One region of the Youngimonas ophiurae (nom. illeg.) genome, then DNA from elsewhere that is predicted to be linked to it. Evidence: riboswitches for the same ligand, from Rfam matches in the RefSeq annotation. Region 1 holds a riboswitch; the other holds the start of a gene.
What was found. Region 1 has a riboswitch for cobalamin ahead of ACP15O_RS00470 (DUF1636 family protein). Riboswitches for the same ligand answer to the same signal wherever they lie in the genome.

Region 1 (15,882 bases):
GGGCACCGGGCGGACAATGCTGTAACAGCGCCTCGGGCACCAGCGAACCCGCATAGAGACACACAGGGCAGGCCGCGATCAGGTCGCGCCCGCGCAGGGTGATCAGATCGGGCGCGCCGGGGCCGGCTCCGATAAAGTGGACGGTCATTTGGTGGATCCTTCTGCAAGGGCGATGGTGATGTGGCCGCAAGCGGATACCCAGCGCGGAGCGATCAGCCGTGTGGTCTGTTGTCCGGTCTGAGGGGACAGCGCGGCCAGCGCCGTGGCCTCGGCCACCGATCCGGTTGCGAAACGCGCCAGGATACGGGGGGATTGTGTGTGGGTCGGAACGCCCGCGATCTGCTGTTCGCTGAGCGTGAAAAGCGGCAGGCCCATCTGTTGCGCCAGTGGCCTTAGCGGCGCGGCCCGCTGCTCCAGACAGGCCAGCGCGGCAATCGGGTGCGTGGACATTTTCAGCGCGGCGTGCACCTGTGCCTGCTGCGCCGTGCTGCGCATTCCAATTCCGGCAACAATCATCGCAGAACGCTCCATTGCAGCTGGCTGCGCGCGGCCTGCCACCCCTGGCCCCGCCCCAGAGGCTGCGCCATGGCCAGGTCGATTTTCATCAGCGAGCCGCCCTGTGCGTCCTGCCACCGGGTCAGCAGGGCCTGGCTTTGCAGCGTGACGGCATTGGCAACCACGCGGGTGCCCGGCGGCAGGATGTCCCACAGCGCGCGGAACAGGGATTCGGACCCGCCTCCGCCCAGAAACACTGCATCGGGCGGCGGGAGTTGCGGGAATATCTGGGGGGCCGCGCCCAGATGCGGAGTGATCCGGTCCAGCAGGCCAAAGCGGCGGGCATTTTCGGTGATGTTCTGAATGCGATCTGCGCGGGGCTCGACTGCCGAGGAACTGGCCCCCGTCGCCGCCAGCGCCCATTCCACCGAAACCGAGCCCGAGCCCGCGCCAATGTCCCACAGATGCTGCCCCGCGCGGGGGGCCAGCGCGGCCAGGGTCAGGGCGCGCATCGGGCCTTTGGTGATCTGGCCGTCATGCGCGAACAGATCGGCGTCGCGGCCGGGGCTTTGGGGCAGGCCGGCCCGGCCCTCAATCTGCAAGGCCACCATGACCGGGGCGGGGGTCTGGGGCAGGTCGAACCGATCGGCCCGGCTGGTGTGGATCTGCTCTCGTGGCCCCCCCAGTGCGGCAAGCAGCGTCATGCGGCTGGCACCAAAACCCTGCTGGGTCAGCCACTGGGCCAGGGCACGCGGGGCCAGCCCGTCGCGCAGGGTGCAGAACAGGCGCTGCCCCGCGTTCAAATGCGCGATCAGGTGCTCGAACGGAGCGGCATGAAGCGCGACTGCCTGGACATCCTGAGCCCGCCACCCCAGATGCGCAGCGGCCAGGGCAACGCAGGAAAGCGCGGGAAAGCACTGCCATTCGGCGGGCGTCAGGTGCTGGGTCAGGCTGCCTCCGGCACCGTGCCAGAACGGATCGCCCGAGGCCAGCACCACCACGCGTTTGCCGCGCGCCCGTAGCACCGGCTCAATGGAAAACGGCACGGGCCAGGCCCGCCCGCGCGGGCCTGCGTTCACCAGGGTCAGGTGACGCGGGCCTCCGAAAATCAGCTGGGCGTCATGCAATGCCTTTCGGCTTGCATCATGCAGCCCGGCCAGTCCATCTTCGCCCAGCCCGATCAGGGTCAGCCACGCAGGATCAGAGAGGTTTTCACACATGGCGCGCATCCTTCTGCTTGGCGGCACCAGCGAGGCCTCGGAGCTGGCGCGCGCCTTGGCACAGCGCGGGGCGGACGCGGTGTTTTCCTATGCCGGACGGACGGCCAGACCCGTCGCGCAGCCCTTGCCCACACGGGTTGGCGGCTTCGGAGGATGCGCGGGGTTGCAGGCTTTCTTGCAGGCTGAAAACGTGCGGCAAGTGATTGATGCAACACATCCTTTTGCCTCTGGGATGAGCCGGAACGCACAGGCCGCCTGCGCGGCGCTGGGGGTGGATCTGGTGACGTATCAACGCCCGCCCTGGCAGGCTGGCGCTGGTGACATCTGGCATCATGTTTCCGATATGCAGGCCGCCGTTGCAGCCCTGCCCGAGGCCCCCGCGCGGGTGTTTCTGGCGATCGGAAAACAGGCGCTGGCGCTGTTCTCTGCGCGGTCTCAGCATCGGTATCTGCTGCGGCTGGTGGATGCGCCGCAGGACGTGCCCTTGCGGCACTGGCAGGCGGAAATTGCACGCGGGCCGTTCGATGTGCCCGGCGATATTGCGCTGATGCGCGCCCACCGGATCCAGCTGATCGTGGCCAAGAATGCGGGCGGGGACGGGGCCATGGCAAAGCTGGTGGCCGCTCGCGAATTGGGCTTGCCGGTGATCCTGGTGGATCGTCCGGTTGCGCCGGCTGGCACGGTTCTGACAGGGCTGGAGCAGGTGCTGCATTGGCTGGATCATCCGGAGCGTCTGGGGGTGTAGACATGCCGCCCCACCTGCCGCGTCTGTGAATTCCCCAGCAGCACCACGGTGCGCATGTCGGCCATTTGAGGATGTGCCTGCGACAGGCGAACGGTGGTCAGGGTTTCCCCCGGTTTGCAGACGTCGCGCGCAAACGAGATCAGCCGATCGGGGCCGCATTCCTGGCGCAGGATGTCCAGGGTCCGGGCGAATTGATGGGGACGTGCTTTGGAGCGCGGATTATAGAAGGCCATGGCGAAATCGGCCTGCGCGCCCAGCCTGAGCCGCTTTTCAATCAGCGGCCAGGGCTTGAGATTGTCGCTTAGATTGATCGCACAGAAATCATGGCCCAGAGGGGCCCCCAGCCGGGCAGCGGCGGCCAGCATGGCGGTAATGCCGGGCAGGACGCGGATGTCCAGATCCTGCCAGCGATCCGGCCCGGCCTCCAGCGCTTCGAACAGGGCCGAGGCCATGGCGAACACCCCCGGATCCCCCGAAGAGACAACCACCACGCGATGCCCCTGCGCGGCCAGTTCCAGCGCATGTGCCGCGCGCTCCAGTTCGACCCGGTTGTCGGTTGCGTGCAGGGTCAGCCCCGGACGAGGCGCAATCCGGCGCACGTAGGGAATATAGCCGATGACATCGGTTGCCTGGGACAGCGCGTGCTGTACCTCTGGGGTGATCAGCTGCGTATCTCCGGGGCCCAGACCCGCGATTTGAACCCAGCCGCTCATGGGCGCCGCCCCTGGCCATGGATCAGCACGATCGAGAAATAGGGGACGGTTTCGGGCGCGTCCGAGAGTTTCTGAACCGTCTCGCCCTGCATCGTACCGCGCTCGACCAGCCAGGCGTCTTGCATCCGTCCGGCGGCGCTGAGGGCGCGTTTCAGCTTGGGCAGGTTGCGGCCGATCTTCATCACAACCAGCGCATCGGTGTTGGCCGCATGGCGGGCCAGTTCCTGTTCGGGCAGCGTGGCCATCGCAACTGTCAACACGTCATCGCCCCAGGTGATCGGCGTGCCCGTGGCTGTCCAGCAACCGGACATGCCGGTGATGCCGGGGATGATCTCGATCTGTGCGCGGCCCTGAAGGCGCGTGTGTAAGTGCATGAAAGAGCCAAAGAAAAACGGGTCGCCCTCGCATAGAACCAGAATGTCTTGTGCGGCGGACAGATCCGCCAGACGCGTGGCCCAGTCATCGTAAAACCCGGACAGAAGCCGCGTATATTCGGGCGAGTCAAAGGGCAGCTCGGTGGTGACGGGATATTCCATCGCCCATTCGGTCGCCGCAGGGTTTATCAGCCCCTCGACTGTTTTACGGGCCCGTCCCGCGCGGCCTTTTTTGCGGAAATAGGCGACGTGGCTGGCACCCGAGATCAGCCGGTGGGCCTTGACGCTCATCAGATCGGGATCACCGGGGCCGAGGCCCACACAGATAACCTTGCCCATGATTATTCCTTCCAGCTTGCCAGAGCGTTCACAGCGGCCACAGTCATCGCCGAGCCGCCCAGACGGCCGCGCACGATCATCGCGGGGCAGGGCGGGGCCTGTATCAGGGCCTCTTTGCTTTCGGCGGCGCCGACAAAGCCGACGGGGCAGCCAATGATCGCGGCGGGGCGCGGGCAGGCCGGATCTTCCAGCATGTTCAGCAGGTGAAACAGGGCTGTCGGCGCGTTGCCGATGGCCACCAGCGCGCCTTGTAAATGCGGGCGCCACAATTCCAGCGCGGCGGCCGAACGGGTGTTGCCCATGGCGCGGGCCATGTCAGGCACCTGCGGGTCGCGCAGGGTGCAGATGACGGGATTTCGGGCCGGCAGGCGGGGGCGGGTGATGCCCTCGGCCACCATGAAGGCATCGCACAGGATAGGCGCGCCCTCTGCCAGCGCGGCCCGCGCGGTATGCGCCATCCCATCCGAGAAACGCACATGTTCCTCAAGCCCGACCATGCCAGCCGCGTGGATCATCCGCACCACCACGGATTCCTCGTCGCGGTCAAAGCGGGCCAGATCGGCTTCGTGCCGGATGGTGGCAAAGCTTTCGGCATAAATCGCCGCGCCGTTGGTTTCATAGATATGAGGCATTCACAGCTCTCCGTTCAGAATGTCGTGGGGGTGCAGGCCGGTTCGGGCGGGGGCATCTGCCGCGCGGCCATTGCGGATCAGATCAAAGCGATCCGGCCCTGTTGCGGTCAGCGTCACCGCGCAGGGCTGCGGATGCGCGCAGCCTTTGGCGCAGCCGGAAATATGCACCGGCCTGGACGCATAACGCGGCAGAACGCCCGCCAGTTTGCGCGCCAGAGCACGGGTTTCGGACAGCGATTGTTTGCAGCCGGGCGCTCCGGTGCAGACGCTGATAGACAGGCGCGGATCGTGCGGATGGGTGATCAGCTGGGGATGAGCGGGCAGCCTGTGCGCCTGTTCCAGCAGCAGCATCCGCCAGGGTGTCAGACGTATCGGGCCCAAAGGTGCCAGCGCGGCCAGGGTCTGGGCGTGGATCTGCCCGAATTCCAGAGCAACGAGCGCACCATGTGTGCCCACCCCCGGCCCCGGAGGCGTCGCGGCAGCGAGGCGCGGGATGTCATGCCGTTTGGGCAGGGCGGTGGTGGCCAGATGCTGGGCCATGCGGCCTCGTCCAGCGCGGGCCCCGCCCGTTTTCAGGAACCAGTCTGCCAGATCCAGGGCCACCTGCGCGGCCGATCCGGCGTCTGTTTGCAGGCCCATCTCCATCCCGTCGGCGCGGCAGATCAAACCTGTGGCCGCGCGCTCGATCCGGATATCGGCCGGGCTGGCACACAGCACGGGGGCCGGGCCGCAATCCACGGCGAACCCGAATTTTCCGGGCAGATCCGGCGCGTCGGGCCGGGCCAGAGCCTGAGCAAGAGATCTGGCCACGCGATAGGTATCGTCCTGCCTGCGCCAGAACGGGGCGATCATCAGGTTGCGGCGGCTTTCGCGCCGGATATCGGCATCAATCAGGCCAAGGCGTTTTAACCCGTTGATCAGAGGCGTATATTCGGCCTTCTGGATGCCGCGGAGTTGCAGATTTGCGCGCGCGGACAGATCAATCAGCCCGTTTCCGTGACGCAGAGACAGGGCGGCGATTCCGGCGGTCTGATCTGGCTTCAGCCGTCCCAGCGGGGCGCGGATACGCACCACCAGCCCATCCCCCGAGACCATGGGGCGCAACGCGCCGGGGCACCAGCCGTATATCTTGGGCGCGGTCATGGCAGGGTTTCCAATCGGGCAAGGATGGCGTTGCGGCGGGTCTGCCACAGCCCCGATTCCAGCAGGGCCTGAAACCGATCGCGCAGGGCGCTTAGCGCCTGCGGGTTCGTGCGGTGCAGGAAGGCGGTGACATCCTCGCGCGCAAGTGTCGCCTGAAAATAAAGATCGAACAGATGGGCGGGCACTGCCCCTGCCAGATGGGCAAAAGCGGCCATGTGATCCAGCGTGGCGGCCATCTCGGCTGCGCCGCGAAACCCGTGCGCCATCATGCTGTCCACCCAGTCTGGATTGGCGGCACGGGCGCGCACCACGCGGGCGATCTCTTCTGGCAGCGCGCGCGCGCGCGGGGTGTCCGGACGGGTGGCATCCAGATGATACAGCGCGGGGGGCGGGGCACCGATACGGGCCATTGCGGCGGCAAATCCGGCCTCGTGCGCGGCATAATCCGCCGCCATCAGAAGATCGGTTTCCGGCAGATCCTGAAGGTGCACGAAACTGTCTGCGCCGCGCAGCCGGGTCTCCAGTTCCGGGCGGGCGGGGGTGATCTGGCCGGTTGCGGAAATCGCATGATCCGAGGCATTCAGCCAGGCCTCGCCCGCGGCGGCGCGACTGTCCCGAGAGTAGCTGTCCAGATGCGCGCCCATGCCCAGCCCATAGCGCCCCGGAGCAGGGCCAAACACCCGTGGGCTGCGCAGGCTGTAGGGGTTATCGGCGGTTTCCTCGTCGCGTTTCGCCAATTGCGCGGCGGCGGTTTCAAACATCTGCGCCAGTCCGGGGAACACATCGCGAAACAGGCCCGACACGCGCAGGGTGACGTCGATCCGGGGCCGGTTCAGCAGGGCAAGCGGCAGAATTTCGAACCCGTTCAGCCGGTCCGATTGCGTATCCCAGCGCGGCGCCAGCCCGGCCAGGTGCAGCGCCATGGCAAATTCCTCGCCGGCGGTGCGCATCGTGGCCGAGCCCCACAGATCAATCACCAGCCCCTTGGGCCAGTCGCCGTGGTCTTGCAGGTGTTTGCGCAGCAGTTCCTCGGCCAGTTTGATCCCCTGCGCATGGGCCGCCCGCGAGGGCACGGCGCGCGGATCGGTGGTAAAAAGGTTCCGCCCCGTCGGCAGCACATCGCTGCGCCCGCGATAGGGGGATCCGGACGGCCCGGCCGGGACGAACCGCCCCGAAAGGGCCTGTTGCAGGCCGGTCAGTTCGGCCTGTCCGTGCGGGCCGGTGCCGAACACATGCAGGCCTTCGCCGAACTGGCTTTCCTTGAGATCACAGACAAAACGATCAATGCGGGGGATGGCCTCGGCGGCCGAGGCCTGTTCGGGCAGGCCCAGATCGGTCTCGACACCGCGTCCCTGGGCCTCGGCGCGGATATCCGCGATCAGACGGTCCCGGCGGGCCGGATCCAGCCCGTCGGCCGTGGAATATTCATCCAGCAGAGTTTCAAGATGGGCCAGATCGCGCGGCAGGTTCGAATGCGCCAGAGGCGGCGGCACATGGCCCAGCGTGACCGCGCCGATCCGGCGTTTGGCCTGGGCGGCCTCGCCGGGGTCATTCACGATAAAGGGGTAGATCACTGGCATCGCGCCGGTCAGCGCTTCGGGCCAGCAGGTTTCCGACAGGGCGACGGATTTGCCGGGCAGCCACTCTAATGTGCCATGCGCGCCCAGATGGATCAGCGCGTCGCTTTGCCCGTGTAGCCACAGATAAAAGGCAACATAGCCGTGGCGCGGGGTGCGGCTCAGGTCGTGGTACTCGTCCGCGCGTGTGGCCTGCGCGCCGCGCTCGGGCTGAAGCGCAATCAGGGCGTTCCCAGCCCTGAGCGCTACGAACTCAAAGGCGCCCTCGTGCACGGCAGGGTCGTTTTCCGGGCTGCCCCAGCAGGCGGTCAGATCGTTTTGCAAACTTACGGGCAGGCGCAACAGGGCTGCCAGGTAATCGGCCATGGGCCAGCGCAGGCGCGCGGTTTGCAGGCGTTGCGACAGGTCTGGAATCTGGTGCAGATCATAGCCCTGCTGGGCCAGCGCGCGCATGATCACCGGAGCCGAGCCCAGCGTATCCAGCCCCACCGCGTGCGCCATCTGATAGGTTTTGCCCGGATAGGTGGACAGGATCAGCGCCAGTTTTTTACGCGTATTTGGCCGTTTGCGCAGCCGGTGCCAGGCGGCGGCGTGCTGCGCAATGGCGGCGATGCGCGCGGGGTCGGGCCTGTGGGCAAACCGGCTGTACTCCAGATCCGGGTCACGTTTCTCGGGCTGTTTGAAACTGGCGACACCGGCGAAAATGCGCCCGTCCACCTCGGGCAGGACCACATGCATGGCCAGGTCCGCCGGAGAAAGCCCGCGTTCGGACCCGGCCCAGTCCTTGCGGCGGGATGTGGACAGAGCGACCTGAAACACCGGGCCGTCGGCTGCCTCCAGAGGCGAGGGCTGACCTGCGGGGCCTTTGGCGGAAAAGGCGGTGGCATTCACGATCAGGGCGGGGCGATAATCGGCGATCAGCTGCGCGACCTGCGGCGCAGCGGGGCCTTTCAGGCTGGCGGCAAACAGGCCGATGGTCTGAAAGCCTTGGGTTTCGAACGCATGGATCAGCGCGTCAACCGGGCCGGTATCCGCCGCCGTCAGGTAGGTCCGATAGAATGAGATCAGCGCCCGTGGCCGTCCGTCCGGAGCAGGGGCCGGGCAGGGGCCGTGCTTGGGCAAATAGACCCCGGCCTGAGGGAACGCGGTAGCCTTGGGGGCATCGGGGGCGGGCAGCCCCGCGCTGCGCGCCAAGAGCGTCAGCGCCGCACGCGCGGCCAGGGCTCCGCCCGTGTCGCACAGGGTTTGCAACTGTCCAAGCGTTTGTTCCGGAACGGTCGAGAGCTGCTCTAGGCGGGGATCGGGGCGGCCGTCGGCGGGCAGAATGGCCAAGGCAATGCCCCGCCTGCGCGCCAGATCCTGCACCGTGGCCAGCCCATAGGGCCAATAGCTTTCGCCACCGATCAGACGCACCAGAATGGCCTTGGCGCCGTGCAGGGTCTGTTCGGCATAGGTGTCCACGGACAGCGGGTGTTTCAGCGCCACCAGATTGGCCAGGCGCAGGCTGGGCAAAGCCCCGCCCCCCTGCCGCCACCCCGCCGCGAAAGCGCCCAGGTCGCTGTCCGAAAAGGACAGCACCACCATGTCCGCAGGGCTGTGGCCCAAATCCTGCGGCAGGGCGCTCTGATCGAGCCCGTGGCTTTCGCGAAAGACGACGTGCATTCAGGATCAGCCTTCCAGAACGGCGCGAATGGCGGCGGCGTCGATATTGTCGTGCTCGGCGATGACCACCAGCTGGCTTTGGCGTGGGGCAGAGCCCCAGGGGCGGTCGTACTGGCTGCGGATTCGTTCTCCGACGGCCTGAACCAACAGGCGCATCGGTTTCCCCTGAATGGCGACATAGCCCTTGACCCGCAGGATGTTCTGCTCTTGCGCCAGGCGCAGGACGGCGGCCTCCAACATGTCCTGATCGGCGAATTCCGCGGTTTCAAGCACGATGCTGTCGAAATCGTCGTGCTCGTGATCGTGATGCCCGTCATGATGGCTGGGGCGGGCATCCAGATCGTCCTCGGCGGCGGCACCAATGCCCAGAACGATGCGCGGGTCGATCACGCCCTCGGCCATCGGCAGAACCGGCAGTTTGCGCGGCGTTCTGGCGTCGATGACCTGCCGGGCGGCAGCAATGCCGGAGACCCCGGCCAGATCGGCCTTGGACAGCAGCACGATGTCGGCGCAGGCGATCTGATCCTCGAAGACCTCGGACAGGGGGGTGTCATGATCCAGGCTGTCATCGGCCTCGCGCTGGGCCTGAACGGCACCGGGATCCGAGGCAAACAGCCCGCGCGCGACGGCCTCGGCATCGGCCAGGGCCACGACCCCGTCCACCGTGATACGCGAGCGGATCGCGGGCCAGTCAAAGGCCTTGAGCAAGGGTTTGGGCAGCGCCAGCCCAGAGGTCTCGATCAGGATGTGATCGGGCGTTTCGGGCAGGGCCATCAGGGCCTCGATCGTGGGGATGAAATCATCGGCCACAGTGCAGCAGATGCAGCCGTTTGCCAGCTCGACAATGTTTTCCGCAGGGCAGTTTTCATCCGCGCAGGTTTTCAGGATATTGCCATCCACGCCCGCCGTGCCGAACTCATTCACCAGAACGGCCAGGCGTTTGCCCTGGTTATGGGCCATCAGATGGCGGATCAGAGTGGTTTTACCAGCCCCCAGAAATCCGGTGATGACGGTGACGGGGATTTTGACCAGATCAGACATGGGGGGCCTCTTTGGGGGGAATGCGGGCGATGGATTGTTTGCGGAAAACCTCGGGGCGGGCGCGCCAGGGAACCAGACCGTCCGCGCTGGCCGCATAGGCCGCGATCCCGTCCAGAATTTGCCGGACATGCGTGTCGGGGTTGAGATCGCCATAGAGATAAGTCCAGCGCTCTGCGCCGCCCTCGATCACCATGGCGCATCCGCGGGCGCAGGCCGACAGGCACTGAACCGGACGCAGAGCGACACCCGCCGGCAGATCAGAATCGGCCAGCGCGGACAGCAGTCGCGCGCCGGGCCGTTCGGCCCGTTCATCCTGAGAATCGGGGGCATCGGCATCCTGCCCTGCGCGGCGGCAGGTGATGCAGACGGTGACGGTGACCTGAGTCATCCTTCCCTCACTTTCGTTGTGGCAAAAGGGGGAAGGCCAGCAGGGAATGCGCGTGCGAACGGCAGACCATCAGCCGGTCGCGAAACACCCCGTTCGCCCGTTACATCCTGTGCTGGCAGGTCTCCCGGCTTGCGGATTCAGGGGCGTTTTTTCAAACATCCCAGCGGTTTACCCACCTTCCCGGCCCAATCAGAGGCCAGTGGTCAGGCAACCTTTCCGGTCACGGTCGCGGGGGCGGCTGCGCTTGGCCGGGGCCCTGACGGGGCCATATCGGCGTATCGCATTCCCTCTTCGCCTGTCCTGAGACAGGAACCAACACAGGGTGTTACTGCGGCAAGTCCGCAGGGATTGTCAAGCGCTACGGGCGGGGACGGGGATTAAACAAGGGCGGGTATCAAAGCGCGGCCAGCCCTTTGTCCAATGCCATCAGGATGGTCTGCACGTTGTCCGAGGACAGGATCAACGGAGGAGACAGGATGATATTGTTCCCCGACACCCGGACCATGGCACCGTTTTCATAGGTCACGCGGTGGACCTGTCCGATCAGGGGTTTGTCAATGGCGGCCTTGGTGCTGCGATCACTGACCAGTTCCAGCGCCAGCATCAGACCGTGGCCGCCCCGGACGTCTCCGATGGCGTCATGCTTGTCTTTCAGCGCATTCAGCCCGTCGAACAGTTCCTGACCGCGCAGGGCGGCGTTATCCTTGACGTTCAGGCGCTGGGTTTCGTGCAGGCAGGCGATGGCAGCGGCGGCCCCCACGGGATGGCCCGAATAGGTATAGCCCGACCCGATAGACCCAGCCGCCGAGCGATCGGATTCAAACACCTCGGCCACCTGATCGGAGATCATCACCGCACCGAAGGGGAAATACCCGTTGGTGATGGCTTTGGCGGTGCACATCAGGTCAGGCTGCACGCCCCAGTGCCGCGCGCCGCTCCAGCTGCCGGTGCGGCCAAAGCCGGTGATCACCTCATCCGAGATCAGCAGGATCCCGTGTTTGTCACACAGCGCCCGCACACCGGGCATGAAGCTTTCATGCGGTGGAATCACCCCGCCCGCGCCCAGGATTGGCTCCATGATCATCGCGGCAATGGTGCCTGCCCCCTGAAAGGCGATCTCGTCCTCCAGCGCGGCCAGACACAGCTGCGCCAGCCGGGCCGGATCGGATTCGTTGAACGGGTTGCGATAGGTATAGGGGGCCGGGATGTGATAACAGCCGGGCAGCAGGGGTTCGTATTGCGTGCGGAAATTGGCGTTGCCATTGACCGAGGCACCAAAGGTATGGGTGCCATGATAGCCCTTTTTCAGCGACAGGGTTTTGACCCGCCCGGCATCCCCGCGCAGCTTGTGATATTGGCGGGCCAGACGCAGCGCCACCTCTACTGAATCCGACCCGCCCGAGGTAAAGAACGCCCGGCTCATCCCGTCGGGGGCAAAGAAATCGGCCAGCATCTCGCCCAGTTCGATCACCTGGTCGTTCGTGGTGCCCCGGAAGATCGAGTAATAGGGCAGCCGTTCCAGTTGTTCCGCGATGGCCTGTTTGATCGGCGCGCAGGAAAACCCAAGGTTCACGTTCCACAGCCCGCCCACGGCGTCCACGGTGCGGTGTCCGTCCACATCGGTGATTGTCACCCCGTCGCCGCCCACGATGATATCGGGCGGGTTGGCCTGGCTGTCGGCGGGATGGGCCATCGGGTGCCAGATGGTGCGGGCGTTCTTTTCCTTCAGGAAGTTGGAATCTTTCATGTGGGCCTCTTGGGGGCGGGGTCATGGTCTGACCGGATGTTGCGATACATAGGCGGAGAGACACCGCCCAGAGAGCCAGTGATCCAGGCCTGGGCATGGGCCAGGTGTTGGCATATTTCTGTTTGTTTTTCAGGGCTTTCGCGCAGGTTCGGAATGGCGATCGAAACCGCGCCGATCACGTTGCCCTCGGGGCCGAACAGCGGGGCCGCAACCGAGGTGACCTCAAGATCAAAGGCCTTGCCCAATGCGCTGAAACCGTTTTGCCGTGTCTGGTGCAGCAGATCGCGGATCGCCTGCGGGTCTGTGATGGTCTGCCCGGTGATGTCGCGCAGATCCTGTGATAGAATCTCAGATACAAATGACGCGTCCGAATAGGCCAAAGTTGCAATGCCCGATGCGGTGGCGTGCAGCGGCAGGGTTTCGGCCTCGTCAAAGGCAACCTGCGTGGCGTGAACCTGCGGGTCGGCGTGGTAGACGGGCGAAAGCGTCTGGCCCTGCAACAGGGAAACATGGGTCAGCTCGCCCACCGATTGGGCGATCTGCGTCACAATCGGCCGCAGAACCGAGCGCACCGGATGCGTTGCCTCGCGCACGCCCGACAGCCTGAGAATCGCCGGCCCCAAACGATAGGCGCGGGTCTGAGGGTGCTGCTCAAGATAGCCGTTTTCCAGCAATTCCGTCAGATGCCGATGCACGGTGGCCTTGTCCCGCCCGGCCAGCCGAACGAAATCGGTTAATCCGATCTCGGGCTTATGGCGTGAGAAAAAGTTCATTAACTCAAGGGCTTTGGTGATCGTTCCCAAGGGTGGCGGGCTCCGTTCGGCAGAATTTGCGGGTTTATCTGTCACGGATGTTGACAGAAAAGAAATCGCTGCGCAAGAATAAATGAAACCACTGGTTCACATAATGAACCTTTGGGTGGGCCAAAGCATCTGCCAGGCCCGGCAATATGTGCTGCGGCCCATTCCGATTGCGATCTGCACAAGGCTGAAACGAGGTGACCATGCTGGACCAATCCAAAATCGACGCGCTGCGGGATGCCCCTGTTCCGCCCGCGCAGCACGTGATTGACGGGGCGCTTTGCCCGTCGCTCGATGGTGCGGTGATGGAGGTGGTCTCGCCTCTGGATGGGACGGTGCTGACGACGATGGCTCGCGGAGGCCCCGCCGATGCCGAGGCCGCGATTCAGGCCGCGCGCCGGGCTTTTGACGATGGCCGCTGGGCGGATCTGCCCCCCGCCACGCGCAAGGCGATCCTGCTACGCTGGGCCGATCTGATTGAACAGAACGCGCTGGAACTGGCCGTTCTGGGGGTGCGCAATAACGGCACCGAGATCGGCATGGCGCTCAAGGCCGAACCGCTGAGCGCGGTGCAGACAATCCGCTATTACGCTGAGGCGATTGATAAAATTTACGGGCAGATCGCCCCCACCGCGCCCGGTGCTCTGGGCCTGATACATCGCGAACCCGTGGGCGTTGTTGGCGCGATTGTCCCGTGGAATTTTCCGCTGATGATCGCTGCGTGGAAACTGGCGCCGGCCTTGGCGGCGGGGAATACGGTGGTGCTGAAACCGGCCGAGACAGCCTCGTTAAGCTTGGTGCGTCTGGCCGAACTGGCCCTGCAAGCGGGCCTGCCTGCGGGCGTTCTGAATGTGGTTACCGGCCCCGGCGCGCAGGTCGGTCAGGCGATGTCTCTGTCTTATGATATTGACGTGATCGTGTTCACCGGGTCCGGCGGGGTGGGGCGGCGTCTGTTGGAAAATGCCGCGAAATCAAACCTCAAGCGGGTCTATCTGGAGCTGGGCGGCAAATCCCCCAACATCGTTTTCGCCGATGCACCTGATCTGGAAGAGGCCGCCAAAGCCGCCGTCAACGGGGCGTTCCGCAACGCGGGGCAGGTGTGTATTGCGGGCACGCGGCTGCTGGTGCAGCGCAGCATTCACGATGCGTTTGTCTTGCGTCTGACTCAGCTGGCCGAGGCGATGATCGTGGGCGATCCGCTGGACATGCGCTCGGATGCGGGCGCGGTGAACTCCGAAGGGCAGTTGCGGCAAAATCTGCGCTTCGTGGAGGACGCCCGCGCCGCCGGCCGTCAGGTCGTCACCGGCGGTCAGCGGATTTTGCAGGACACGGGCGGGTATTTCATGGCTCCGACCATCATCACCGGGGTGCAGGCCAGCGATCCTCTGGCCCAGCAAGAGGTGTTCGGCCCGGTTCTGGCAGTGATCGCCTTCGAGGATGAGGACGAGGCCATCGAGATCGCGAATGCCACCGATTACGGGTTGGCGGCGGGCATCTGGACGGCGGATCTGTCGCGCGCGCACCGGATGATTCGCCGGGTGAAATCGGGGCTGGTACATGTGAATACCTATGGGGGCTCGGACCTGACAGTGCCGCTGGGCGGTATGAAGCAATCGGGGAATGGGTATGATAAGTCTTTGCACGCATTCGATAAATTTCTGAATTTGAAATCCGCCTGGATTAAGCTGTAGGGGGGGCGCAGGATGGCTGAGCGTACAATTCTGATCGTGGGAACCTATGACACCAAAGAGGACGAGCTGCGCTATATCGCCGAGGTGATCCGAACGCAGGGCGGGCGCGTTGTGGCAATGGATGTCAGCGTTCTGGGCGATCCTGCTCAGCCTGTGGAGTATTCGAAACATCAGGTGGCCGAGGCGGCGGGGGGCTCGATCGCGCAGGCCATTGGCGGGGGGGATGAAAATTCTGCCATGCAGATCATGGCGCGGGGCGCGGCCCAGCTGACGGCGCACCTGTATGCCGAAGGGGCGTTTGACGGGGTGCTGGTTCTGGGGGGCACGATGGGCACCGATCTGGCGCTGGATGTGTGCAACGCGGTGCCTTTGGGCGTGCCGAAATACGTGGTCTCGACGGTCTCTTTTTCGCCGCTGATCCCGGCCGAGCGCCTGGCGGCGGATATTCAGATGATCCTGTGGGCCGGCGGGCTGTATGGGCTGAATTCGCTGTGCAAGGCGTCTCTCTCGCAGGCGGCGGGGGCCGTTCTGGGGGCTGCCCGTGCGGTTCAGCGGCGCGATGCCACGCGTCCGCTGATCGGCATGACCTCTTTCGGTAAGTCCTTTCTGACATACATGGTGCCGCTGAAACCCGCATTAGAGGCGCGCGGTTATGAGGTTGCCGTGTTCCACGCCACCGGGATGGGCGGGCGGGCGTTCGAAAATCTGGCCGCGCAGGGGGCGTTTGCCTGTGTGATGGATTTCGCCACACAAGAGGTAGGGAATTTCATCCATGGCTCGGCGCTTCATGCGGGTAAAACGCGGCTGACGGCGGCAGGGCGGGCGGGGGTGCCGCAGATGGTGTCTGCGGGGGGCTATGATCTGGTGGATCTGCCCGGATGGCAGCCGATGCCCGCCGCGCTGGAACAACTGGAGAGCCACGCGCACAACCGGCTGCTGACCTCGGTGGTTCTGGATGCGGGGGGGCGGCGCAAAGTGGCCCAGGCGCTGGCCAGGCGGTTGGCGCAGGCCCAGGGCCCATCGGTGTTTTTTCTGCCCACGGGCGGCACCCACGCCCTGGACGCGCCCGGTGCCGCGCTGTGCCATCCCGAGGGGTTGCAGGCGTTCGTGCAGGAAATGACGCAGGCCTGCCCGCCCTCGACGCAGCTGATTTCGCTGAAGGCACATATCAACGATCCCGCGTTTTCGCAGGCCGTTCTGGCGCAGTTTGATCGCTGGGTGGCCGAGGGGATTGTTCCGCGCCCTTAGCTGTGTTGCGGACAAACCCCTTGCCTCGTCTGACGTGTTGATCCACTCTGCCCGGCATTTGAAATCT
Region 2 (15,882 bases), on a different contig from region 1:
CGTATAGCGCCCGGCCAGGATCAGATCGGGATCTTGCAGATAGATTTCCTCGGCCAGGCCCCGGTTTTGCGGGAAATCCCGCGCGCGTCGGTGCATCGCACTGCTGCGCGGATCGGTGGACAGATAGGAAAGCGACGTGATCTGCGCCGGGTCCGCGATCAGCATCGCCAGCTGATCGGTGCACAGATTCATCGAAACGACACGGCGCGGCACCGTATCGGCAAAGGCTGCCGCGCCAGAAAACACCAGCGCGGCAGCCAAGGTTATGATCTTAATAAGTCCCACGAACCCCGATATACACCGCGCGGCCCGAAGTGCTATAGCCCGCAGCGGTTTCGTAGTTTTCGTCGGTCAGGTTCTCGATCCGCAGGTAGGCCTCGGCCCGGTCGGAAATTCGGTGCGAAACAAAGGCATTCACAACGGTATAATCCGGCACGGCGCCGATGGTGTCCGTCCGGTCGGCAACGTGGTTCAGGCTGATGCCGCCAAAGGTGCTGGCCCCCAGTTGCGCGTTCAGGCCGATCTCGATGTCATGCTTGGGCACGCGCAGCGCCTGCGCGCCGCTGCCATCGGCGGTGTCGGTCAGGGTGTAGCTGCCCACCAGGTCGATCGTGTCGGACAGGGCAACCTGCCCGGACAGTTCCAGCCCCTTGGCGGTGAAGTCCTGCACCTCGTAGCAGCCAAAGCCGCTGCCGCACCGGACCGAGCCGTAATCCCAATACACCTGCCCGTCGATGTCCGTCCGGAACAGGGTCGCGCGGACGAAGGCATCGCCGCCAAAGCGCTTCTCGATCCCCAGCTCAAAGCTGGTGGATTCTTCGGGCTGGAAGGTCGGATCGCCATAGACCGAGGTCAGCTGGTACAGGCTGGGCGGTTTATAGCCGGTGGCCGCCTGGGCCCGCAGAATCAGGTCTTCTTGAATGCGCCAGGCCAGCGCCACGCGCCCCGTGGTCTTATCCGAGAAATCGGCGGTATCGTCATGACGCAGCGAGGCCACGATATCCAGCGTGTCGGTGGGGGTGTAGACGGCCTCGGCGAAGATGCCAGTGATCTTGCTGGTGGCGCCGCCGGCCTCTTCGCGGGTCTGGTCGGCACCGACATGCATGGCCACGGCCGCACCCAGATCGAAGCTGGCGGCATATTCCAGCTTCTTGCGCTCGCCGTTGAACGGCGTCGCCCACCCGTTCGAGCTGCTAAGCCGGTCGGTTTCAAAATAGCTGTAGGACAGGCTGTGCGTAACCGCGCCGGTCATGAAATCGGTGAACAGACGGATGCCTTTGGCCTCGCGTTCGTTGATCTCGTCATAGGGCAGCGCGCCATCGCCCGACCATTCGTCGAACTCGCCATTGGCATCCAGATAGAAGGCCGAGACACCGACACTGGCGGTGTCGCTCAGGTGGTAGACGCCGCGCAGGTTGATCAGGGTCTGCTCATAGCCGTCATCCTCGGTGCCTGCGGCATTGGCCGAGAACCCGTCGGTTTTCACATGGCTCAGGCCCAGCGACAGTTCCGTCCGGCCATCGCGCAACCCCAGGGCCAGCGCCCCGCGGCGGGTGTTATACGCGCCATATTCCAGGCTGGCCTGGCCCGACACGCCGTCCTGCGCCGGGGTCCAGCTGTCCAGGTTCACCACGCCGCCGACGGCGCTGACGCCATAGCGCGCCGATTGCGAGCCTTTCAGAACCTCAACCCGCGACAGGTTCGCGCCGGTCAGCCCGCCCCAGTCGAATCCGTTGCCGCTGCTGGCCGGATCCGAAATATCAATGCCATCCAGCAGAACCGGCACATAGGCGCCGCCCAGCCCCCGGATCCGCAGGTTGGTCGAGGTGCCCAGCCCCCCGTTCGACGAGGCCGTCACCCCCGGCAGCCCGGTCAGCAGCCCCGACAGGCGGGTGTCGGGCGCGGTGTTCAGATCGTCCTCGGTGACGATTTCAACAGTGGTGCCCGAGCGTTCGACAGCGGTTTCGTCATAGTTGGCAGAAACTGTGATATCGCCCAGATCCAGATCATCCTGGGCAAAGGCCGGTGCCGTGGCCAGCGCGGTCAGCGCGACACCAGTCAAAAGAGCGGTCTTGGTCATCCCATCATCCCCTTTGGCGCGGGCAGTCGGGCCCGCATATGCTATGAATGTCCTGAAGGGATGCTCCCTCCGCAGACGGTGAGTGTCGTCACCACAAACGGAAGGTCCGTTGTCCGAAACGCGCCCCGCGCTTGGACCGGGTGATCGCCTCGGCAGGTCTCCTGACTTGCGGGTCTCAGCTTGGCCGGGCCTTCCCAGCGCGCATTTTCTGCGCGTCAGTGGCATGTTCCGGCTTCGCTCGCCGCTCACAGTTGCGGGGGCAGTTGCGGAGTTGCGGGCTGCTCTTGCCCGCTCACCGCATTCCCTATTATCCGCTGGCGTACCAGTCGGACCGAAGCAGAGGTCGGATAATCGTTCCCGATTTCTTTGTAAATGATAAGTTTGCCGCAGCGCAGAGCCCGGCAGCCTGCGCCGGGCTATCCCAGCTCCAGCGTGGCCACCCCGAACAGCGTCTGCGGCGCCGCAGCCGCGGGGGCCGGGCCGCGATACATTCTGGCCGTGGCAAAGCCCGAACGGAACCCGGCGGCTTCAAGCCTGGCCTGAAACCCGGCCTGCGCGCCCGGCACGTCGATCGTTACATCCGCCACTCCGACCGACAGCGCCGCCGCTTGCATCAGGGCCCAGGCATCTGCTGCGGTTTCGGCCACAACCGGGCCCAGTTTCCCCCCATCGCGGCACAAACGCGCGGTGGCGAACCCTGCAACCTTGCCGCGCTGCAACACCACGGTTTTGCGCGTCTCGGCCTGCGTCAGCCAGGGCCTTAGGAACCTTGGGCGCGCAAACCCGTTCGCTGCCAGATCCAGCTCAGACAGATCGTCCCGCGCATCCAGTGCGCGGATGTCCGGATGCGCCAGCGGCTTCAGACGTCCCCGATAGCGCATCGTCGCGCCAGCGTGCCGAAACCCTGAACGGGCATAATTCGCCTGCTGCTCGGCCACGCCATCCAGCCCCACGGTCCGATCCCCCGCATGGGCCAGCGCGTGCCGCCACAATGCCAGCCCGATCCCCTGCCCGCGAAACTGTGGGTGACAGATATACAGCCCCAGAAAGGCAAAGCTGTCCGAATGGATCACAACCGAAATCGCGGCCACCATGCGCCCATCGACCTCGGCCAGGAAAAACCCTTCGGGGTCAGAGGCATAAAAGGCCTCTGCATCCTCATGGCCCGGATTCCAACCCTCTTTGGATGCCCAGTCCAGCATCCGGGCCACATCCCCCGCCGAGGCCGTTTTCAGGATCATTGCAGCGCGTCCCTCAGCGATTGCGGCGCCGAGCTGATCGCCCGCAGGTCCAGCGATGTCAACAAGTCCAGCAGGTGGTTTTTCATCAGCTCTTCGGCCAGCGGACCGTCATGATCGGCCAGAGCGCGCAACAGCGCATCATGCGCGTGGCTTTCGCACAGCGCAGCGCGGCGCTGCCAATACAGCGCAATAATCAACGAGGACCGCGACACCAGCTGCGCCACGAAATCGGCAATCGTGTCCTGATCGGCAATGCGGGCGATCTCGATATGAAACAGTCCCGACAGATGCAGCGCGCGCCCGGTATCGCCCTGCTGCAAGGCGGCGTGTTCGTCATCTATGTGGCGTTGCAGATTGGCCAGATCGGTTTCGGTGATCCGCTCGGCCGCGGAATGGGCGGTGCGCGGCTCAAGCAAAGAGCGCGCCTCGAAGACTTCGCGCGCTTCCTTGACGGTGGGCTGCGCCACAAAGGCCCCGCGGTTGCGCCGCAGATCAATCAGCCGTTCATGGGACAATTGCTGCAACGCCGCGCGGACAACCGTCCGGCTGACGCCGTAAATCTCGCCGACTTCATCCTCGTTCAGCTTCATCCCTGGTGCCAGGCGATGTTCATGGATCGCCCGCGCCAGATTTTCGGCAACGAAACCGCTGCCAGAGTCTTTTTTTCGCGCCTGCTGCATTCTGTTGCTGTGCCCTTTCGTTCGCCGAGTTTCCCGTCTTGGGCGGTGATTCTCAAGTGTGGGATCAATTCGCAGCGGCGGCGACATTATTGTATACAATATTGGATTACTATTTGTGCGCACTTGATCGGCAAGCGCTGAAATCTCGGGCATCGCGTGTTTGCGCATGGCAAAACCCCTGTCAGAGCTTTGCCCCGCCCCCACAGCCCCCGCAGCATGACCCCAACGAAACGCCGACAAGGGGTGAGCGATGCGCTCGGGACAGGATCTGGAACTGGTTCATTTGACGAAACGCTATGGGGACACGCTGGCCGTGCGTGACGTCAGCCATGTGTTTCACAAGGGCAGCTATGTGTGCCTGCTGGGCCCCTCGGGCTGCGGAAAATCCACAACGCTGCGGATGATTGCCGGGCACGAGGCGGTCTCGGACGGGGCGATCCTGCTGGACGGTCAGGATATTTCCGCCCTGCCCCCCGCCCAGCGTGGCACCGCGATGATGTTTCAGAATTACGCGCTGTTCCCGCATCTGAACGTCCGCGACAACGTGGCCTTTTCCCTGCGCATGAAGGGCGTGGACAAACCCACCCGGCACAAGGCCGCCGATGAGATGCTGGCGCTGGTGGACATGACCCAATTTGCCGATCGCCTGCCCGATCAGCTGTCCGGCGGGCAGCAGCAACGCGTGGCGCTGGCCCGCGCGCTGGTGACCAAACCCAAGGTGCTGCTGCTGGACGAGCCCCTTTCGGCGCTGGATCCGTTCCTGCGCATCCGGATGCGGGCCGAGCTGAAACGCCTGCAACGCGAGCTGGGCATCACCTTTATTCACGTCACCCACGGCCAGGACGAGGCCCTGGCACTGGCCGATGAAATCGTCGTGATGAATAACGCCGTGATCGAACAGGCCGGGCCGGCGCGCGATGTCTGGACCGCGCCGCGCACCGAATTCGTGGCGCGTTTCATGGGCGGGCATAACGTGATCTCGCTGGATGGGCAAAAGGTGGCCCTGCGCGCCGATGACGTGCGGTTGGGCCAGACCGGCCTGCCCGCCACCGTGACGGCGGTGGAATATCAGGGGGCGCATGTGGCCCTGACCTCAACCACCCAATCGGGCGAAGAGGTTCTGGCGCTGGTCCCCGAAACCACCTTTTTCGCAACACCAAAAAATCCGGGCGACGCGATTGCGCTGACCTGGGACGAGGGGCGGCTGCACCGCCTCCTGGCCTGAGAGCCACCCCACCGATCCAACACAGACCAACATGAAAAGAGGATGAAGATGGCCAAAGTAGGATACACGCGCCGCTCACTGCTGAAATCCGGGGGCGCCGCGCTGGCTGCCACCGCGCTGCCCGCGCCGATGCTGTGGGCGCAAAACATCAAGGACGTCACCCTGCGCCAGTTCGGCACCGGGGTTTCGAACCTGAACGAGGTCGCTCAGAAGGTCAAAGAGGACCTGGGCTTTACCCTGGAAATGACCGCCCTGGATTCGGACAGCGTGACACAGCGCGCCGCCACCCAGCCTGGCAGCTTTGACATTGCCGACATCGAATACTGGATCTGCAAAAAAGTCTGGCCCACCGGCAACTTGCAGGCGATGGATACCAGCAAGATCAAGAATTACGACAAGATCGTCGGCATTTTCAAATCGGGCAAGCTGACCCCCGAATCCACCATCGCCCAGGGCACCGCGCCCCATAGCGTCGGCTTTGTCGAAGGCCCCGGCTCGAACAAGTTCGCGTCCGAGGAAACCGGCTGGATGACCCTGATCCCCACCATCTATAACGCCGACACGCTGGGCATCCGCCCTGATCTGATCGGCCGCCCGATCGACACCTGGGCCGAGCTGCTGAACCCCGAATTCAAGGGCAAGGCCTCGATTCTGGACATCAGCTCGATCGGGATCATGGACATGGCCATGGTCTGCGAGGCAATGGGCGAAATCCAATATGCCGACAAGGGCAACATGACCCGCGAGGAAATCGACAAGACCATCGGCATCTTCACCGAAGCCAAGAAAAACGGCCAGTTCCGCGCCTTCTGGAAAACCTTCGACGAAAGCGTGAACCTGATGGCCTCGGGCGAGGTGGTGATCCAATCCATGTGGTCACCCGCCATCACCGCCGTCAAATCGCGCGGCATCCCCTGCGTCTATCAGCCTCTGAAAGAGGGCTACCGCAGCTGGGGCGGCGGCATCGGCCTGTCGGCCAACCTGTCCGGCCTGGAGCTGGAGGCCGCCTATGAATACATCAACTGGTATCTGGACGGCTGGGTCGGCGGGTTCCTGATGCGTCAGGGCTATTACTCGGCCGTGCCCGAGACCTCGAAGAACTACATGTCCGAAAACGAATGGGGTTTCTGGTTCGAGGGCAAAGAGGCCACCGGCGACATCACCAGCCCCTTCGGGGACGTGCTGGCCAAATCCGGCGAGACCCGCGATGGCGGCTCGTTCTATGACCGGATGGGCGCCGTGGCCTGCTGGAACGCCGTCATGGACGAAAACCAGTACATGGTCCGCAAGTGGAACGAATTCATCGCATCGTGATGCGGTGACACCTTGGGATGAGGGGGCGCGGCCCTCTCATCCTCCCCTTTCCTGACGCTGCGCGCAAAGGCCCCCTATGCTGAAAAACCGTCACCTCTCGGGCTGGCTGCAAGCCGCCCCGCTTAGCCTGATCCTGCTGGGGTTTTTGATCCTGCCGATCCTGACGATTGTCGTGGTCAGCTTCTGGCGGGCGACGGAATTTTCCATCATTCCCGATTTCTCATTCGAGAATTACCAGTATCTCTTTGGCTCGCCCGTCACCTACAAAGTCTTCTTCGCCACGTTCAAATACGCGCTGATCACCTGGGCCGCGACCTTTCTGATCGGGTTTACCGTCGCCTATTACCTGGCCTTTCACATCCGCAGCCAGGGCGTGCAGATCGCGCTGTTTCTGCTGTGCACGATCCCGTTCTGGACGTCGAATATCATTCGGATGATTTCCTGGATTCCGTTTCTGGGGCGCAACGGGATTGCCAACCAGACGCTGATATCCTGGGGCGTGGTGGATCAGCCGGTCGAGTGGCTGCTCTATTCGGATTTTTCAGTCATTCTGGCCTTTGTCCACCTGTACACGCTGTTCATGGTGGTGCCGATTTTCAACACGATGATGCGGATTGACCATTCCCTGATCGAGGCCGCCCGCGACAATGGCGCCAGCGGCTGGCAAACGCTGACCCATGTGATCCTGCCGCTGACCAAACCGGGGATCATGATCGGCACCATTTTCGTGCTGACGCTGGTGATGGGGGATTTCATCACCGTGCGTTTCATGTCCGGCAGTCAGAAGGCCAACGTCGGCCGGCTGATTTCCAACGATATTTCCCTGCTGCAATATCCCTCGGCCGCGGCGACATCCGTTGTGCTGCTGCTGACCGTGCTGATCGTGATCGGCATCCTGCTGCGCTTTGTCGACATCCGTAAGGAGCTGTGATCCATGGAAAAGCGTCCTCGTTCCTTCTATGTGCTGACCGCGTTTTTCGCGCTGTTCATTCTGTTTCTGTACGGCCCGACGATCACCATCGGCATCCTCAGCTTCCAGGGGCCGGGCGGAGGCCTGACCTTTCCCATGCGCGGGGTGTCGCTGCACTGGTTCTTTGATCTGTTCGAGGAACAGGCCGTGGGGGACATCTGGGGCTCGTTCCGCAGATCCTTTGCGCTGGGGCTGATGGTGATGGTGACCACGGTCGTGGTGTCGGTGATGGGCGGGCTGGCCTTTCGCAAACGCTTTGCGGGGTCGGGCGTGGTGTTTTACCTGATCATCGCCTCATTGGTGATCCCGTCGATCCTGGTGTCACTGGGGGTGGGGCTGATCTTTAGCCAGCTGGGCTGGCCGGTGCATTGGGCCAGTTCCGGATTCGGCGCGCAGCTGACCTGGACGCTGCCCTTTGGCCTGCTGATCATGTTCGCCGTCTTCAACCGTTTCGACAAATCCTACGAAGAGGCCGCCCGCGACCAGGGCGCCACCGCCTGGCAGACGATCCGTTTCGTGGTGCTGCCGATCATCGCGCCTTCTTTGATCGGGGTGGCGCTGTTCGGCTTTACCCTGTCCTATGACGAGTTCGCCCGCACCCTGCTGACCGCTGGCAGCTATAACACCCTGCCGCTTGAAATTTTCGGAATGACAACCAACGTCACCACCCCGGTGATCTATGCGCTGGGGACGCTGACCACGCTGTTTTCCTTTGTCATCATCGGCGGGTTTATCCTCAGCCTGTGGATCACGGGGCGGCGGCGCGCGCGGCTGGGCTCGGATGCGGGCAAAGGGGTCTAAGCCCGGTGAAACTGCTTTTTCTGAATCCAAATTCCTCGGCGCATATGACCGATAGCGCGGTGGCCTCGGCCCGGCAGGTGCTGCCGCAGGCGCAGATCCTGGGCTGGACGAATAGCGACGGCCCGCCCGCCATTCAGGGGCCGCAGGATGGGGATGACGCGCTGCCGGGGGTGCTGTCTTTGTTGCCGCGCGCACGGGACGAGGCCGTGGATGCGATCGTCATCGCCTGTTTTGACGACACCGGGCTGGCGCAGGCCCGCGCCGCCGCGCATTGTCCAGTGATCGGCATTGGCCAGGCGGCCTTTCACATGGCGCTGCTGCGCGGCCAGAGCTTTGGCGTTGTCACCACCCTGTCCGTTTCCGTGCCGGTGATCGAAGGGAATATTCGCCGCTACGGCTTTGCCGATCATTGCGCGGGCGTGCGGCCCAGCGGGCTGCCCGTGCTAGAGGTCGAGGATGGCGGGCCCCACGTCCTATCCGTTCTGAGCGACGAAATTAACGCCGCGCAGACGCAGGGGGCGCAATCGGTTGTGCTGGGCTGTTCGGGGATGACCGCCCTGCTGCCGCCTTTGCAAGAGCGCGCCGGCCTTCCTGTAATCGACGGGGTGCGCGCGGCGGCGGCACTGGCGCAGGCCATGGTCCTGACCCGTTAAAACCCAAAGGCCACCCGCTATGGGGGTGGCCCTGATTTCTGTCATTTCCGGCGGATCACTCTGCCCATTCCCAAGGCCGGGTGAACGCGCCCAGCACGTGCCCGACCTCATCGTCATGCACAACGCCGGTCCGTTCGACCTGCGCCACCAGGCCGCGTTTCTTATCGTCGATCACCGCGATGACCTGGGCGTTCAGCTTGGCCTCGTCCAGCGCCTGATTGTAGACACGGGTGATGGCGCGCTTGCGCAGATCGGGCTTGAACACCTTGCCGACGGCGGTTTTGGGCAGCTCGTCCAGCACCTCGATGAATTTGGGCTGAGCGGCGCGTTCGTGGACATGGATCTTGGCGTGTTTGATCAGCTCTTCTGCGCTGACCGAGGCCCCCTCGATCAGTTCGACATAGGCGCAGGGAATTTCGCCCGCGTGCACATCCGGCTGGCCGATCGCCCCGGCAAAGGCAACATCATGATGCGCCAGCAGGGCCTCTTCGATTTCAGCCGGGTCAATGTTATGCCCGCCGCGAATGATCAGATCCTTGGCCCGGCCGGTGATCCAGATATAGCTGTCCGCGTCGATCCGGCCCAGATCGCCGGTCCGCAGGTATTTGCCGTAATGGTACAGGTCTTTGTTCTTATCGTCCTCGGTATAGGTGTTGGGCGCGTTGACGCCGGGGTTCGAGACGCAGATCTCGCCCACCTCATCGGGGGCGCATTCCACCGGCGCACCGTCCACCTCTTTGAAGATACGCACATCGCAATAAGGGAACCGGATCCCGACCGAGCCGACCTTCTTCTGCCCATCCACAGGGTTCACCGACACCAGACAGGTGGCCTCGGTCAGCCCGTAGCCCTCGACGATGGTCACGTCCGAGGCAGCTTCGAACCGATTGAACAGTTCCAGCGGCAGCGGGGCCGAGCCCGAAAACGAGGTCTTCACACTGGAAATATCCGCATCCACCGGCCGCTGCATCAGCGCCGAAATCGCCGTGGGCACGGTGATGATGAACGAGATTTTCCAGCGCTCGACCAGTTTCCAGAAATTATCGAACACCCCGTCGCCGCGATACCCCGCAGGCGTCGGGAACACCACATGAGAACCGGCATAAATCGCCGACATCATGATCACATGGCAGGCAAAGACATGGAACATGGGCAGCGGGCAGATGATATTGTCCTCAGGGGTGTACAGCAGCGTGCCACCCAGCCAGCCATTATAGACAATGCCCGAATAGCGATGCTGCGCCACCTTGGGCATCCCCGTCGTCCCGCCCGTGTGGAAATAGGCGGCCACGCGATCCTCGCTGGCATCGGCAAAGGACAGCGCGCGCGGGTATTTGCGCATCGTTTTGTTGAAATCCAGCACATCCGCGTGGTGATTGCCCGGATTTTTCGGACGCACCAGGGGCACGATCCAGCTTTTGGGCGGAGTCAGATAGCGGTTCAGATCCACCTCCAGAACCGTGTGCACGCCCGGCGCGTGGCGCACGGCCTCGGCGGTTTTCTGGGCAACATCCGTCTTCGGAAACGCCTTGAGCGTGACCACGACCTTGGCCTTGGTCTCACGCAGGATGGCGCCGATCTGCTCGGGCTCCAGCAGCGGGTTGATCGGGTTGATGATCCCGGCAATCGCTCCGCCCAGAATGGTCAGGATGGTTTCATTGCAGTTGGGCAATACACAGGCCACCACGTCGCCCTCGCCCACCCCCAGATCGCGGAACATGTTGGCCGCCTGACAGGTGCGCGCGTGCAATTCGGCCCAGGTCAGCGTCTCGGCCTTATCGGTCGGCCCCGACAGCAGCTGGAAACTGACGGCATTGCCCGCACCGTTCTTGTCCTTGGTGCGCGTCAGCATCTGATACAAGGTCCTGGGCACATCGCGCTCGGCCCAGGTTGCCTCGCTCTCGATCGCAATCGTGTCCTGAATGGATGCAAATCCCATCGGTATCCTCCCGTTTTGCGGCCCGTTTCACATGGGCCAGCTGTGTTCCTCGCGCGCAATGTGAAAGGGTTTCCCCTTTCATACAAGACGCCCCCAAGGTCAATTGCGCAACGTCAAAACACAAAAAAAGGCGCAAAACTGCGCCTTTTTCCGGGTCATTCTGGGTGACCTTTGGTTAAGCCTCGACAGGGATACGCAGCACCTGACCGGGATAGATCTTGTCGGGATGGCTCAGCATGGGTTTGTTTGCCTCAAAGATTTCCATGTAGCGGTTGGCACTGCCCAGAGTCTTCTTGGCAACCGCCGACAGCGTGTCCCCTTTTTCCACAGTGTGGAAAAAGGCTTCCGCCTCGGCGTCGTCTTCGACCTCTGCCACACCTTCGACATTGCCAACCGCCAGGATGACCTTTTCACGCATTTCCGGGGTCAACGCCGCGCCAGAGATCTTTACCTTGTCTCCTTCCACAGCGAAGTCCAGCCCCTCGGCATCAAGCCCCAGGTCTTCGACCTCTTTTTTCAACACCGCCGGTGTCGGCTCTTCCGCCAGTTTCTTGCCCGAGCTTTTCCAGAAATTGAACAGTCCCATGTCATATCCCCGTGAGTGGTGGCCAACCGTGAGTGGCGGCCTCAATAGCCGCAACCTGCCCCGACAGCCGCCATTTCAAAAGGGGAAAAACTGGCACGTCACGTCACAATCACCCCAATAAGACATGTCACCCCTCCCCCCGCCCGAGGAGAAGGCCAACAGGCCGCCGACGAGACATCAAGCGCGCCGCAGGCGCCCCTTCAGGTCACATCCCGTCGGTGAATTGCAGCCTGGCCAGCCGCGCATACAGCCCGTCTTGCGCCACCAGCTCTTCATGCCGGCCCTGAGCCACGATCCGGCCCTCCTCCAGCACGACAATCCGATCCGCCTTCTTCACCGTGGCCAGACGGTGCGCCACGATGATCGTCGTGCGGGTTTTCGACAGCTCGTCCACGGCTGCCTGCACCGCGCGCTCGCTTTCGGCGTCCAGGGCGCTGGTGGCCTCGTCCAGCAACAGAACCGGCGCATCCCGCAGGATGGCCCGCGCAATCGCGATCCGTTGTTTCTGCCCGCCCGACAGCATCACGCCACGCTCGCCCACCTGACTGTCATAGCCCTCGGGCAGCTTCAGGATAAAGTCATGCGCAGCGGCGGCTTTGGCCGCGGCCTCCACCTCGGCATCCGAGGCACCGGGCCGTCCAAAGCGGATATTTTCCCGCGCCGAAGAGGCAAAGATCACCGGATCCTGCGGCACCAGCGCCATATGCTGCCGGAATGCGCTGCGCGCCATGTCGCTCAGCGCGGTGCCATCCAGCAAAATCCGCCCCGCCTGAGGATCGTAGAACCGCAGCAACGTCTGAATGATCGTCGTTTTCCCGGCCCCAGAGGGCCCCACCAGCGCCACGGTTTCCCCCGGCTGGATTTCCAGATCAATCTGATCCAGCGCCGACACATCCGGACGCGAAGGATAGCGGAAACTGACATTCTCAAAGCGGATCGCCCCACGGGTCGGCGCGGGCACGGGCAGAGGCTGCGCCGGATCGGCCACACTGTCCGTGGCCCGCAGCAGTTCAACCAGACGCTCTGTCGCGCCTGCCGCGCGTTGCAGCTCGCCCCAGATTTCCGACAGGGCCCCAACCGAGCCCGCCACCATGACCGAATAAATCACGAATTGCACCAGCGCACCGGCGCTCATCAGCCCGCCGCGCACGTCATTGGCACCGATCCACAGCACCCCCACAACGCCGGAAAACACCAGGAAAATCACGATCACCGTCATCACCGCCCGCGTGGTGACCCGGCGGCGGGCCGAGTCATAGCTTTTCTCGGTCACATCGGCGAAATCGCGGATCGCCGCGCGTTCATTGGTAAAGGCCTGTACCGTCTGGATCGAGGTCAGCGCCTCGGTGGCATTGCCCGAGGACGCGGCGATCCAGTCCTGATTTTCGCGGCTCAGCACCCGCAGGCGGCGGCCCAGCACCAGGATCGGCACGATGACCAGCGGCACGATCAGCAGCACCAGCCCGGTCAGCTTGGCCGAGGTAAACAGCATCAGCACCAGCCCGCCCAGGAAGATCAGCACATTGCGCAGCGCCACCGAAATAGACGAGCCAATGACCGACAGGATCAGCGTCGTGTCGGTGGTGATCCGGCTGATCACCTCGCCGGTCATGATATTTTCGAAATAGGCGGGCGACATGCCGATGATACGGTCGAAAACGGCCTTGCGGATGTCGGCCACAACCCGTTCGCCCAGCCGCGTGACCAGCGCGTACCGCAGCCCGGTGCCGATCGCCAGCAACCCGGCCAAAGCCAGCGCGGCGGCAAAATAACGGTCCAGCAGCGCCCCCGCCTCGGATCCGAAATTGTCCACCACCCGGCGCACGGCCAGCGGCAGCGCCAGCGACACGCTGGCCGTCAGCGTCAGGGCCAGACCGGCCAGCGCCACCATCAACTTATAGGGGCTCAGAAAGGGCCAGAGATCCCGCAACGCGCCGACGCGCTTGGATTTCTCTCGGTCTTCGGTAACGGGTACGGGTCCGCGCGCCATAGGGTTCCTTTCCATGTCCTGCGCGGCGGGTTTATGCGATGGCGCCAAACCGAGCAAGCCGCAGCTATGTCGCGGCTGTATTTATTGGCTCAGACGTGGCCTTCGGTCTCGATCCGGACAGGGGCGCCACAGTGTTTGCAATGCACCGCATCGGCGTCATGCAGCACCAGGCCGCAGGTCTCGCACGGGTGGTTCACCTTGGTCGGGCGGAACAGCACCTGCGCCAGGCGCAGAAACAAAGTGACCCCGAAGATCATCACCGCCACGGACAGCATCCGCCCCGCCGTGCCGGTCAGGGTGATGTCTCCGAATCCGGTGGTGGTCAGCGTGGTGACGGTGAAATACAGCGCATCCGCATAATTGTTGATCTGCGGGTTGATGTCATGTTGCAGCGCATAGATCAGCCCGGTCATCACGAACAGGAACACACACAGGTTGATCGCGGCAGTCGCCACCTCATGATGTCGGCGCATGAAACCGAAATCCTGCTTTAGCCGGTTCATCAGCTGATAAGTATGCAACAGCCTGAGCGTCCGCAGAATCCGTAAAAACCCCAGCCCCTCGCCCACAATCGGCGCCAGAAACGAGCCCACAGCCACAATATCCGCCCAGGTCGAGAGCCGCGTGAAATGGCGCAGGCGCTGCGGTGTAATCGCGATCCGAGCGATGAAATCCAGCAAGATCACCACGCCAAAGACGAAATCCAGCACCTCGACCGCCAGCGCATGCGGAAAGAACGATGTCCCGATCACGAATAGAATCGTCACCACATCGAAAATCAGCAGCGCATACCGGAACCGATGCGCGCTCTCGCTATTCCCCTCATAGAGCCGTTTGATCCGCCGCAGCATGATATATCCCCGGTTACTGGCCCAGCCGTAGCAAATGGCAAACGGATGGAAAAGGCGGCGAAATCACGCCCGCATCGCACACCGGCAGGCGAATCTCTTGATTTCTTATAATTTTACCGCCAAATAAACCGAGCAATTATCAAAAATCAGGCAGAAGGGCAGTCATGGACAGTATTGACCGGAAAATTTGCGAAATCCTTCAAGTGCAGGGCCGTGCCTCGAATGCCGAGATCGCCCAGTCCGTGGGCTTGTCCCTGTCAGCCGCCAGCGAACGGGTCCGCCGCCTGTCGGCCAGCGGCGCGATTACCGGGTGGCAGGCGCGCCTGTCGCCGCAGGCTTTTGGCGTCGGGCTGTGCGCCTTCGTCCTTCTGGATCTAAGCTATGAGGGCGAGGCCCAGGCCGTCACCGCACTGAGTGCCCATCCCGAGGTTCAGGAACTGCACCACATCAGCGGGCCGCATTCCTATCTGATGAAACTGCGCGTGGCCGACACGCGGGCCTTGCAGGCGTTTCTGTCCGAGGTGGTGAAACCTCTGCCAGCGGTGCTGCGGACGGAATCTATCATCACGCTGGACACGGCCAAGGAAACCGCCGCCATCGCCATCCCCGCGGCCCGATCATGATCGAGGTTTTCGCCAAAGGTATCGCAGCCGGGCTGGCGATTGCCGCCCCTGTCGGCCCGATCGGGCTGCTGTGTATCCGCCGCAGCATGAACCAGGGCCGCGCCGCCGGGCTGGCCACGGGCATGGGGGCCGCCACCGCAGATGGGACGTATGGGATGCTGGTGGCCTTGGGCTTTGCCGCGACGGGCGTTCTGCTGTCCTATGCGCCGCAGATGCAGGTGTTTGGCGGGCTGCTGATCACCTATCTGGGGCTGCGCACACTGCGAGGGTTCCTGACAAAGCGCCACACGCCCGAGCCCCCCATCGCCCGGCCCCGATCCGTGGCCAGCGCCTTTGGCACCACCTATCTGCTTACCCTGTCGAATCCCGCGACGATTCTGGCCTTTGCCGGTATGGTCGCCGGGCTGGGAGGCGCCGCCGCCAGCGGGCCAAACGCGCCCTATGTGCTGGTGATCGGCGTGTTTCTGGGCTCGGCCCTGTGGTGGCTGTTTCTGGTGCAGCTGTCGCTGTGGGCCCGCACGCGGATGACCGCACGCAGCCTGCGCTGGCTGGATGTGCTGGCCGGCAGCGCCCTGGTGATCTGGGGGATCGCTCTGGCCTTTGGGCCGCTACAAGACGGATCGTTCTGGGGCAGCACCTGAACCGCGCCAGACCGGAATATCGGGAATATCGGGGGGGGGGATTGGAGCGGGCGGCGGGAATCGAACCCGCGTCATTAGCTTGGAAGGCTAAGGTCTTACCACTACACAACGCCCGCGTAGCAGGTCACGGGATAGGCGATGCCCGATCCAAGGTCAAGGCCGGTTTCGCACAGAATCTGCCTAGCCGACGATGTGATAGCCGCCGTCGATATAATGCACTCCGCCGGTGACATTCCGGGCCTCATCGCTGGCCAGATAGGCGGCGAATCCGCCGACATCCTCGATTGA

Region 2: linked by a shared signal. The riboswitch ahead of ACP15O_RS14665 (TonB-dependent receptor plug domain-containing protein) and the one ahead of ACP15O_RS00470 (DUF1636 family protein) in region 1 are both predicted to bind cobalamin.

Annotation. Positions count from the first base shown of each region.
Region 1 covers NZ_JBNAGJ010000001.1:75,262-91,143, forward strand. The annotation lists gene cobM (precorrin-4 C(11)-methyltransferase) at 1-148, opposite strand, end outside; gene ACP15O_RS00425 (cobalamin biosynthesis protein) at 145-516, opposite strand; gene cbiE (precorrin-6y C5,15-methyltransferase (decarboxylating) subunit CbiE) at 513-1,715, opposite strand; gene ACP15O_RS00435 (cobalt-precorrin-6A reductase) at 1,714-2,460, shown strand; gene cobJ (precorrin-3B C(17)-methyltransferase) at 2,436-3,173, opposite strand; gene cobI (precorrin-2 C(20)-methyltransferase) at 3,170-3,886, opposite strand; gene ACP15O_RS00450 (precorrin-8X methylmutase) at 3,889-4,518, opposite strand; gene cobG (precorrin-3B synthase) at 4,519-5,661, opposite strand; gene cobN (cobaltochelatase subunit CobN) at 5,658-8,900, opposite strand; gene cobW (cobalamin biosynthesis protein CobW) at 8,907-9,941, opposite strand; gene ACP15O_RS00470 (DUF1636 family protein) at 9,934-10,329, opposite strand; cobalamin riboswitch at 10,427-10,661, opposite strand; gene ACP15O_RS00475 (aminotransferase class III-fold pyridoxal phosphate-dependent enzyme) at 10,724-12,076, opposite strand; gene ACP15O_RS00480 (IclR family transcriptional regulator) at 12,073-12,924, opposite strand; gene ACP15O_RS00485 (aldehyde dehydrogenase family protein) at 13,080-14,567, shown strand; gene ACP15O_RS00490 (Tm-1-like ATP-binding domain-containing protein) at 14,580-15,815, shown strand.
Region 2 covers NZ_JBNAGJ010000007.1:49,729-65,610, reverse strand. The annotation lists gene ACP15O_RS14670 (ABC transporter substrate-binding protein) at 1-261, opposite strand, end outside; gene ACP15O_RS14665 (TonB-dependent receptor plug domain-containing protein) at 272-2,080, opposite strand; cobalamin riboswitch at 2,215-2,431, opposite strand; gene ACP15O_RS14660 (GNAT family N-acetyltransferase) at 2,497-3,321, opposite strand; gene ACP15O_RS14655 (GntR family transcriptional regulator) at 3,318-4,001, opposite strand; gene ACP15O_RS14650 (ABC transporter ATP-binding protein) at 4,252-5,226, shown strand; gene ACP15O_RS14645 (ABC transporter substrate-binding protein) at 5,275-6,540, shown strand; gene ACP15O_RS14640 (ABC transporter permease) at 6,617-7,471, shown strand; gene ACP15O_RS14635 (ABC transporter permease) at 7,475-8,311, shown strand; gene ACP15O_RS14630 (aspartate/glutamate racemase family protein) at 8,317-8,964, shown strand; gene ACP15O_RS14625 (acyl-CoA synthetase) at 9,020-10,903, opposite strand; gene lysM (peptidoglycan-binding protein LysM) at 11,079-11,489, opposite strand; gene ACP15O_RS14615 (ABC transporter transmembrane domain-containing protein) at 11,695-13,479, opposite strand; gene ACP15O_RS14610 (ion channel) at 13,569-14,330, opposite strand; gene ACP15O_RS14605 (Lrp/AsnC family transcriptional regulator) at 14,495-14,953, shown strand; gene ACP15O_RS14600 (LysE family translocator) at 14,950-15,594, shown strand; tRNA gene ACP15O_RS14595 (tRNA-Gly) at 15,637-15,710, opposite strand; gene fabI (enoyl-ACP reductase FabI) at 15,775-15,882, opposite strand, start outside.